DNA from 2 places in the Hymenobacter latericius genome. Region 2 is predicted to be linked to the other one. Evidence: riboswitches for the same ligand, from Rfam matches in the RefSeq annotation. Region 2 holds a riboswitch; the other holds the start of a gene.
What was found. Region 2 has a riboswitch for S-adenosylmethionine ahead of metH (methionine synthase). Riboswitches for the same ligand answer to the same signal wherever they lie in the genome.

Region 1: it holds a riboswitch for S-adenosylmethionine, as region 2 does, so the genes downstream of both, OIS50_RS02705 (hypothetical protein) here and metH (methionine synthase) in region 2, are expected to answer to the same signal.

The regions. Positions count from the first base shown of each region.
Region 1 covers NZ_CP110136.1:654,823-658,718, forward strand. The annotation lists gene OIS50_RS02695 (LLM class flavin-dependent oxidoreductase) at 1-1,020, opposite strand, end outside; gene OIS50_RS02700 (ATP-grasp domain-containing protein) at 1,139-2,137, opposite strand; gene OIS50_RS02705 (hypothetical protein) at 2,140-2,430, opposite strand; SAM riboswitch class I at 2,616-2,714, opposite strand; gene OIS50_RS02710 (zinc dependent phospholipase C family protein) at 2,886-3,896, opposite strand, start outside.
Region 2 covers NZ_CP110136.1:3,190,120-3,194,015, reverse strand. The annotation lists gene metH (methionine synthase) at 1-2,489, opposite strand, end outside; SAM riboswitch class I at 2,562-2,674, opposite strand; gene OIS50_RS14145 (DUF6069 family protein) at 2,809-3,246, shown strand.

The sequences.
Region 1 (3,896 bases), 1.8 Mb from region 2:
CAGTACCTGAATAACAGCTTCCGAGAAACGCTCCATTTCCTCAAGCTGCGGGCTGCACTGCAGCAGGAACAGGTCAACGCCCACGGCCTCGAACTGCGCCACGCGTTCGGCAATCTGATCGGGCGTGCCGGTGAGGCCCGAGCGCAGGCCGCGGTTCGACACGGAGTAGTCCTGCAGCGACACCTGCTTTTCGAGCTGCGTGCCGGCCAGCCACTGCTGGTAGTTTTTGTAGCCGGCGGCCGAGCCGTTTACGTTCGTGATGCGCTCCAGCTCGCGCTTCACCTCCTGCTCGGTGTTGCGCACAATGCTGTACGCCGCCACGCCAAACTTCATCGGGGGCAGGCCTAGCCGGTCGCGGCGCTCCTGCAAATCCCGAATGCGGCGGCCGATGGCCGCGGGCTCGTCGCCGTGCATCACGTAGCCGTCGCACTGGGCGGCAATCAGGTTCTTGGCCGCTTCCGATTCGCCGCCGGCGTACAGGAACGGCCGCGGGCGCGACACCGGCTTGGGCTGCAGAATGCTGTCCGTCACCTCGTAGTACTTGCCCTTGAAGCTGAAGTGGTCTTGCTTCCAGAGGTTGTCTACCACGTGCAGCCACTCGGCGGTGCGGGCGTACCGGTCGTCGTGCTGCTCAAAGTGCACGCCGTACTTCTTGGCCTCGTCCTGCCACCACGACGACACCACGTTCAGCGACAACCGCCCGCCGCTGATGTGGTCGATGTTGGCGGCTTGCTTGGCCAGCAGCGCCGGCGAGTGGAAGGTAGGCCGCACGGCCACCATCAGCTCGAGCTTTTTGGTAACGGCCGCCAGCGCGGCCGCCGTGCTCCAGGCATCGAGCGAAGGGGCTTCTTCGCCTTTGATGTCGTTCAGGTTCAGCTCGGCGATAAGCGACAGGTCGTAACCGAGCTCCTCCGAGCGTTGGGCCAGCGTTTTCACGTAGTCCCAGTCGGCGCGCATGTTTTCATCCTCAACATTGCGCAGCCACCCGCCAAAAACGGGCATCCAATATCCGTAACGCATGGTTTCTTGTCTTGTAAGAACGTCATGCTGAGCCCCGCCGAAGCATCTCTACGGATAGTAATCTACTATCTGGCGAAGCGGTAGAGATGCTTCGACAAGCTCAGCATGACGGGCTGGTTTAGTTAGTGGCGAGGCTCAGGGCCAGCTCGGCAGTGGCGGCGGCCAGTTCTTGCTCCAGGTAGTCGACAAACAGCGCGTAGGGGTCGAAGCCGACCACGTTCACGGCATCGGCCACGAAGTTGGACAGCGCGTTGATGTCGTAGAACAGCACCTCGCCGGTGCGGTCGTCGACGAGGTATTCGATGCCGCCCACGTCGATTTTGGCCGCGGCTACCAGGCGCTCCACGGCCTCGATTACCTCGGCCGGCGGCGTGGTGGCTTCTACCTGAATGCCTTTCTTGGGGGCTTGGGTAAGGCAGAACTCGCCTTCCGCTGCGGGCTCGTCGGGAATCTGGCAGATTTCGGCCGGGCACAGGTTGAAGCTGGTGCCGGTGGTGTACACCTTCATGGCGTACAGGAACTTGCCGTTCAGCGTCTCGACGCGAGTGATGTGGCCGCCGCGCGGGGCCACAAACTCCTGCACCAACGCAGTCTGGTCGATGCCTAGGTCAATCTGGCCGTTATCAACGGCGGCTTGCAGGCCTTCGGGCGTATCGAAGCGCACGATGCCCGCGCCGCTGCCGCCGATGTTCACCTTTACTACCAGCGGGAAGCTCAGCTCCTTGGCCGCGTCCGGAATGCGTGACACGTGGTTTACCACCCGCGACTTCGGAAATTTCAGGCCCAAACCGGCCAGCAAATCGAGCTGCCGGGCTTTGTTGGTTTCGATGCCCGAGGCCACCGTGCCGTTGATAACCCGAACACCCAGGCGCTCCAGATGCGTAAGGAAACCGGCCGTGTGAAAGATGCCCTGGCCGTGGCCGCGCAAGTACGCCGAAGAGCTCATGCGGTTGATTACCAATGCGTACGGGCTTTCCGACTCCGAAGGGTCGAAGAGGTGGTGCGCGGCATCAATCTTCTCGTAGGGCAGGCCACGGCGGTCGAGCTCGGCGAAGAGCGGCTTAAACCATTCGGGGTGCTCGTAATAAATTCCTATGGGCTTGGGGTATTGTGCCATGTTTAGCAGAAATAATGACGATGTAAGCGGAAGGGAAAAGCAGCCGCAAAAGCGCTGCTGAGCTGATTGTCGGTTGGAAAGTGCAGCTGCAACTGCCCCAGGTGCTGCAGAGCAGGGCAGCCGAGGGCAGCACGCGCCCACGCTGCCGAAAAGCCGGAGCCGCAGCAGAAAATGGAAAACAGGGAAGGAGGCAGTTGCCGGCCGAATTCACAAGCCACCAAGTGCTTGGAAATCAAGCGCTGAACTGAGCCGATGGCAATGCCAGCGCAAATCGGGCTGGCATTGCGACGCACCAAGCCCTAGGTGCCCAGGCACCTAGCAGCCATGCAGCAGCAAGGGGAGGGGGTGTGGGTTGGGCTCAACAACAACAGGCCGCAACTGCCATGCCCATACAGCAACGCTGCGCCTGGCGCAGGTTGGGGGCGGTGGTAGCAGAGCGAAAAGCGGCGGTGCGGGTAGTTGAAGCCACGGCTACTTGTTTTTATATGGTCAGGACTTGGCACCGTTCCCGGGAGTTACCCCGCTGGTGGTTGCCGGCGCTTCAGGGAGCCTGTCTCTCCACGCCTCTGTATAAAAACAATCCTTTGGTCGGAAAGAATTGATGCTGCAAAGGTATAGCAGCGTTTGCCGAAAACACAAATATTCTTCGCAACGAACAAGCCCGGCGGTTATGGTTTCGGCAACAAAAAAGCCGCGAAACGGCCGCCAGGGCGGCGCGTTTCGCGGCTGATAAGGCGGCTAAAATGCCTTAGTTGACCGGGAATTCGGCGAACGAGGAGAAGTCGACGAGCTTGCCTTTCTGAATCAGTTTCAGCTCGGTTTGCAGGTTTTTCTGGTTGCTCTTGGTGGTGTATTCGGTGTCGAGCTTGGTGAGGTCGGGCTTGCCGGCATTTACCCAGGCCGTGTACCAGAAGTTGGCCGTGGTTTGGGCGGCGTTGCGCATCTGGCGCTCAATCATGTGGTTGAGGGCCTTGTGGTAGGCGGCCGAGTAGGCGGGCGTGTGCACCCAGCTGTTGAACACGTTTTTCTTTACCTGGCCGTCGGCGTTCAGCACGTACAGCGCTTCTTTGGGCGTTTCGCCGGCCAGCTTTTTCTCAATGGTCAGCATCGAGTCGATGGCGGCGTGGCTCTGGGCCACAATGCGCCACGATTCGGCCACGGGGTCCTGAATCAGCTTGGGCTCCGCAAGCTTGAAGTTGTAGTTCCGGCCAAACTGCTCGGGCAGCTGCGACTCGTAGAACGCATGAATACCACGCTGCCCGGTGCGCTGGCCGTCGTGGTTGGAGGAGGTGTGCAAGGGCTGGTGCGCATCGCCGAGGTAGTGGCCCAGGTCGGCGGCCAGAAACAGGATTTCGTCCTTGCGCTGGTTTTTCATGGCCGTGGTCAGCTTGGCCAGCATATCCTGCAGGTACCAGGGCAGGCGGCCGTGCTTGTCCAGCGTTTCGGCGTCGTATTTTTTGTAGGCATCGGCAGCGGCTTGCGGTATCTCCGCTACCGGGCCATACTCTTCCAGATCGATGTAGTGCCGCGGAAACTCGGCTTTGTCGTTGATGCTGTACTTGCGCGAATCGGGGATGACCGATTCCGTCACCACGTAATCGATGTGGTTGTAGAAGAACGTGCGCATGGCCGCGGGCAGGGCCAGCACGGCCGCGCGGTTGATGCGTTGGTGGCCCCAGTTGCCCCAGGCAAACAGCAGCGAGGGAGCGGTAAGCAGCAGAGCCGTAGCCAATACCAAACGGCGGCTGCGGCGGCTAAA
Region 2 (3,896 bases):
TCCTGCGCCACGTACACCATCTCGTCGAGCGAAGGCGTAATCAGGCCGCTTAAGCCCACAATGTCGGCTTGGGTGCGCTCGGCTTCGGCGATGATCTTTTCGAGGGGCACCATCACGCCTAGGTCAATCACCTCATAGTTGTTGCAGGCCAGCACCACGCCCACAATGTTTTTGCCGATGTCGTGCACGTCGCCTTTCACGGTAGCCAGCAGTACTTTGCCGGCTGTCTGGCGGGCTTCGGTGCCGCCGGCAGCAGCTACGGCGTCGCGCTCGGCCTGCATGTGCGGCTCGAGCCAGGCCACTGCGCGCTTCATCACGCGGGCCGATTTCACTACCTGCGGCAAGAACATTTTGCCGGCGCCGAACAGGTCGCCCACTACCGTCATGCCGGCCATCAGCGGGCCTTCAATCACGGCCAGCGGCTTCTGCAATTGCTTCAGCGCTTCTTCGGTATCGGCTTCGATGTGGTCGGTAATGCCTTTTACCAAGGCGTGCTCGAGGCGCTTCTCAACCGACCACCCGCGCCATTCTTCCTGGCTAATAGCTGTCAGCTGTTGGCTATTAGCTTTCTGATGGCTAAGCTTGTCGGCCAGCTGCACGAGGCGCTCGGTGGCATCGTCGCGGCGGTCGAACAGCACGTCTTCCACGGCTTCGAGCAAATCCTTGGGCACTTCGTCGTACACGGTCAGCTGGCCGGGGTTCACGATGCCCATATCCAGACCGGCCTTGATGGCGTGGTACAGGAACGCGGCGTGAATGGCCTCGCGCACCGGGTCGTTGCCGCGGAAGGCAAACGACACGTTGCTGACGCCGCCGCTGGTGAGGGCGCCGGGCAGGTGCTGCTTAATCCAGCGCACGGCCTCAATAAAGTCGATAGCGTAGCGGCGGTGCTCCTCGATGCCGGTGCCTACGGTAAGGATGTTCGGGTCGAAGATGATGTCTTCGGGCGGGAAGCCTACTTCTTCGGTGAGGATGCGGTAGGCGCGCTGGCAGATGTCGATGCGGCGCTGGTAGTTATCGGCCTGGCCCTGCTCGTCGAAAGCCATTACGATAACCGCCGCGCCATAAGCGCGCACCAGGCGGGCGTGGTGCTTAAACACCTCTTCGCCCTCCTTCAGCGAAATCGAATTGACGATGCTCTTGCCCTGGGTGCACTTCAGGCCAGCTTCCAGCACCTCCCACTTGGAGGAGTCGATCATGATGGGCAGGCGGGCTACATCGGGCTCCGAGGCCAGCAGGTTCAGGAAGTTGGTCATGGCCTCCACCGAGTCGAGTAGGCCTTCGTCCATGTTCACGTCGAGCACCTGCGCGCCGCCTTCCACCTGGGCGCGAGCCACGGCCACGGCTTCGTCAAACTGCCCCGAGCGAATCAGGCGAGCGAAGGCGCGCGAACCCGTTACGTTGCACCGCTCGCCCACGTTCACGAACAAGCTTTCGGGGTGAATATTCAGCGGCTCCAAACCGCTCAGGCGCGTGGCTTGGGGGCGCACCGGCAGCTGGCGCGGCGGGTAGCGGTCGACGAGCTTCGCGGCTTCGGCAATGTGCTGGGGCGTGGTGCCGCAGCAGCCGCCCACCACGTTTACGAGGCCTTCCTGCAGGTACTCTTCCAGCACGGCCGCAAATTCCTGGGCCGATTCGTCGTAGCCGCCGAAGGCGTTGGGCAAGCCGGCGTTGGGGTAAGCCGAAATGTAGCAGTCGGCCAGGCGGCTCAGCTCCTGCAGGTACACCTTCAGCTGCTTGGCACCTAGGGCGCAGTTCAGGCCAATGCTCAGGATGGGCAGGTGGCGCATGGAGTTCCAGAACGCCTCCACCGTTTGGCCCGACAACGTGCGGCCCGAAGCATCGGTGATGGTGCCCGAAATCATGATGGGCACCACGCGGCCGCCCTCATCGAAGAAGCGCTGCGCCGCGAACAATGCGGCCTTGGCGTTCAGCGTGTCGAAGATGGTCTCAATCAGCAGCGCATCCACGCCGCCATCAACCAGGCCTTTGATCTGCTCCAGGTACGCCGTAGCCAGCTCATCGAAGGTGATGGCGCGGAAGCCCGGGCGGTTTACGTCGGGCGAGAGCGAGGCCGTGCGGTTGGTGGGGCCAATGGCGCCGGCCACAAAGCGCGGGCGCTCGGGCGTGCTGTACTCGTCGGCAGCGGAGCGGGCTAGCCGGGCGGCTTCAAAGTTCAGCTCGTACACAATGTGCTCCAGGGCGTAGTCGGCCTGCGCCACGGTGGTGCCGCTGAAGGTGTTGGTTTCTACCAGGTCGGCGCCCGCGGCGAAGTACTCGGCGTGCACGCCGCGCACCACGTCGGGGCGCGTCAGACACAGTAAGTCGTTGTTGCCGCGCAGGGGCTTGGGGTGGTCCCGAAACCGCTCGCCCCGAAAGTCGTCTTCGGTGAGCTGGTGGCGCTGCAGCATGGTACCCATGGCACCATCGAGCACGAGGACACGGCGGGCAAGCAGCTCGGCAAGCGGGGAGGCGGGAACAGTAGGCATATGGTCTTTCCGGATTGCGGTGGATGCTGGCGCGTATCCGGAAAGCCGAGGGGCCGCGAGGGGCTCTGGTTCCGCTCATCTTCTCCGAACGCCGCACCGGCCTCGGATGGGAGTTAGCACCTTGCCGCATTGGCCGGTTGCTAAGACGTCGTCGGGCCCAGTCCCTCGGTCTTTCTGGATAAGCACCACGAAGATAGAGGCCGCCACGAGTTTTTGCAAGTGCCCCGCCGTACCTCAACAGCAAATACGTGTAGTTTATTTGAAAGTATAAATATTTAATTGTAAATTATTGGTAGAAGAAGTGGTGTTGCTGAGTGCTATGGAAACCGTTTATCACCAACACGCGCCCGTGCCAAGCGCCGGGCTGCGCGCCAACCCGTTGTGGTGGGCGGCGCCCCTCGCCGGCCTGGTTGCTGCAGCCCTAAACCTGGGCATTTACTACGCTGCTACTGCTACAGGGCTGTTGCCGGCCAATCTGCGCGAGCCTACCGGCGGCACCATTGGCCCGGCCCACGTGGCCCTGGCCTCGATGGTGCCGGCCCTGCTCGGGGCTTTGGTGCTGGCCGCCCTTATCCGGTGGGCCGATCGGCCGCTGCAAGGGTTTGCTATTGTGGCGGTGGGTATTTGCCTGCTCTCGATGGCGGGCCCGGCGGCCATTCCGCACAACCCGGCCAGCGGCGTGGCTGTACTGGGCCTGATGCACGTGGTAGCGGCCGGGGTGGTGTGGGCGCTGTTCAGCCGCGTTACCCGCGCCTAGGTGCGCGGCACGCTGCAAGGCTCAGCCAACACCTACTGCGCCCCAACTCAGGGTAGGGTTTGCCGGCCGCGGGGCGTCAGATGCAAACAGTGCTTTTGCCAAGGCTTGTGCTTGCCCCCAGCAGCTTGGCTTTGCTGTTGTTGCCTAGGTGCCCGGGCAGCCAGGTGCTGCCGGGGCCTGGGCAACGGTCGTCGGCGTTGGCAAGGGGTTGAGGTGGTTTTGGGCTGATTCCGGCCGATTGCATGGCGGGCGCGGTAGGCAACTACCACTTGGCATGCAGCAACTCAGTTATACAGCCCGGGGTGTGTAAATAGTGTTTTGTCTATTAAAATTATATCAATGATAATATGAATTTAGCCATGGTATATAATGCATATAATATATTTGTGCAGCCATTGTTCAGGCGATATACGCTGCTTGCTAACTAACTGGTAGAAAGCCTTTTGGTTGCTGCAATGTGTCATTGAGCCTGAATGGGGCTGCTTTGGCCTGGGAGCTTAGAGGGCTACTCTGCTTTCGCTTTTCCCGGCCACGAATCACTTTATCTGCCCAACGGGCATTCAGCCTTCGCGCGGCTAACGCTTAACGGCGCCGGGGCAGGCGCAACGAGCCATTTCAGGAATGGCTTGGCTGTAACAAATGCCTCGGTT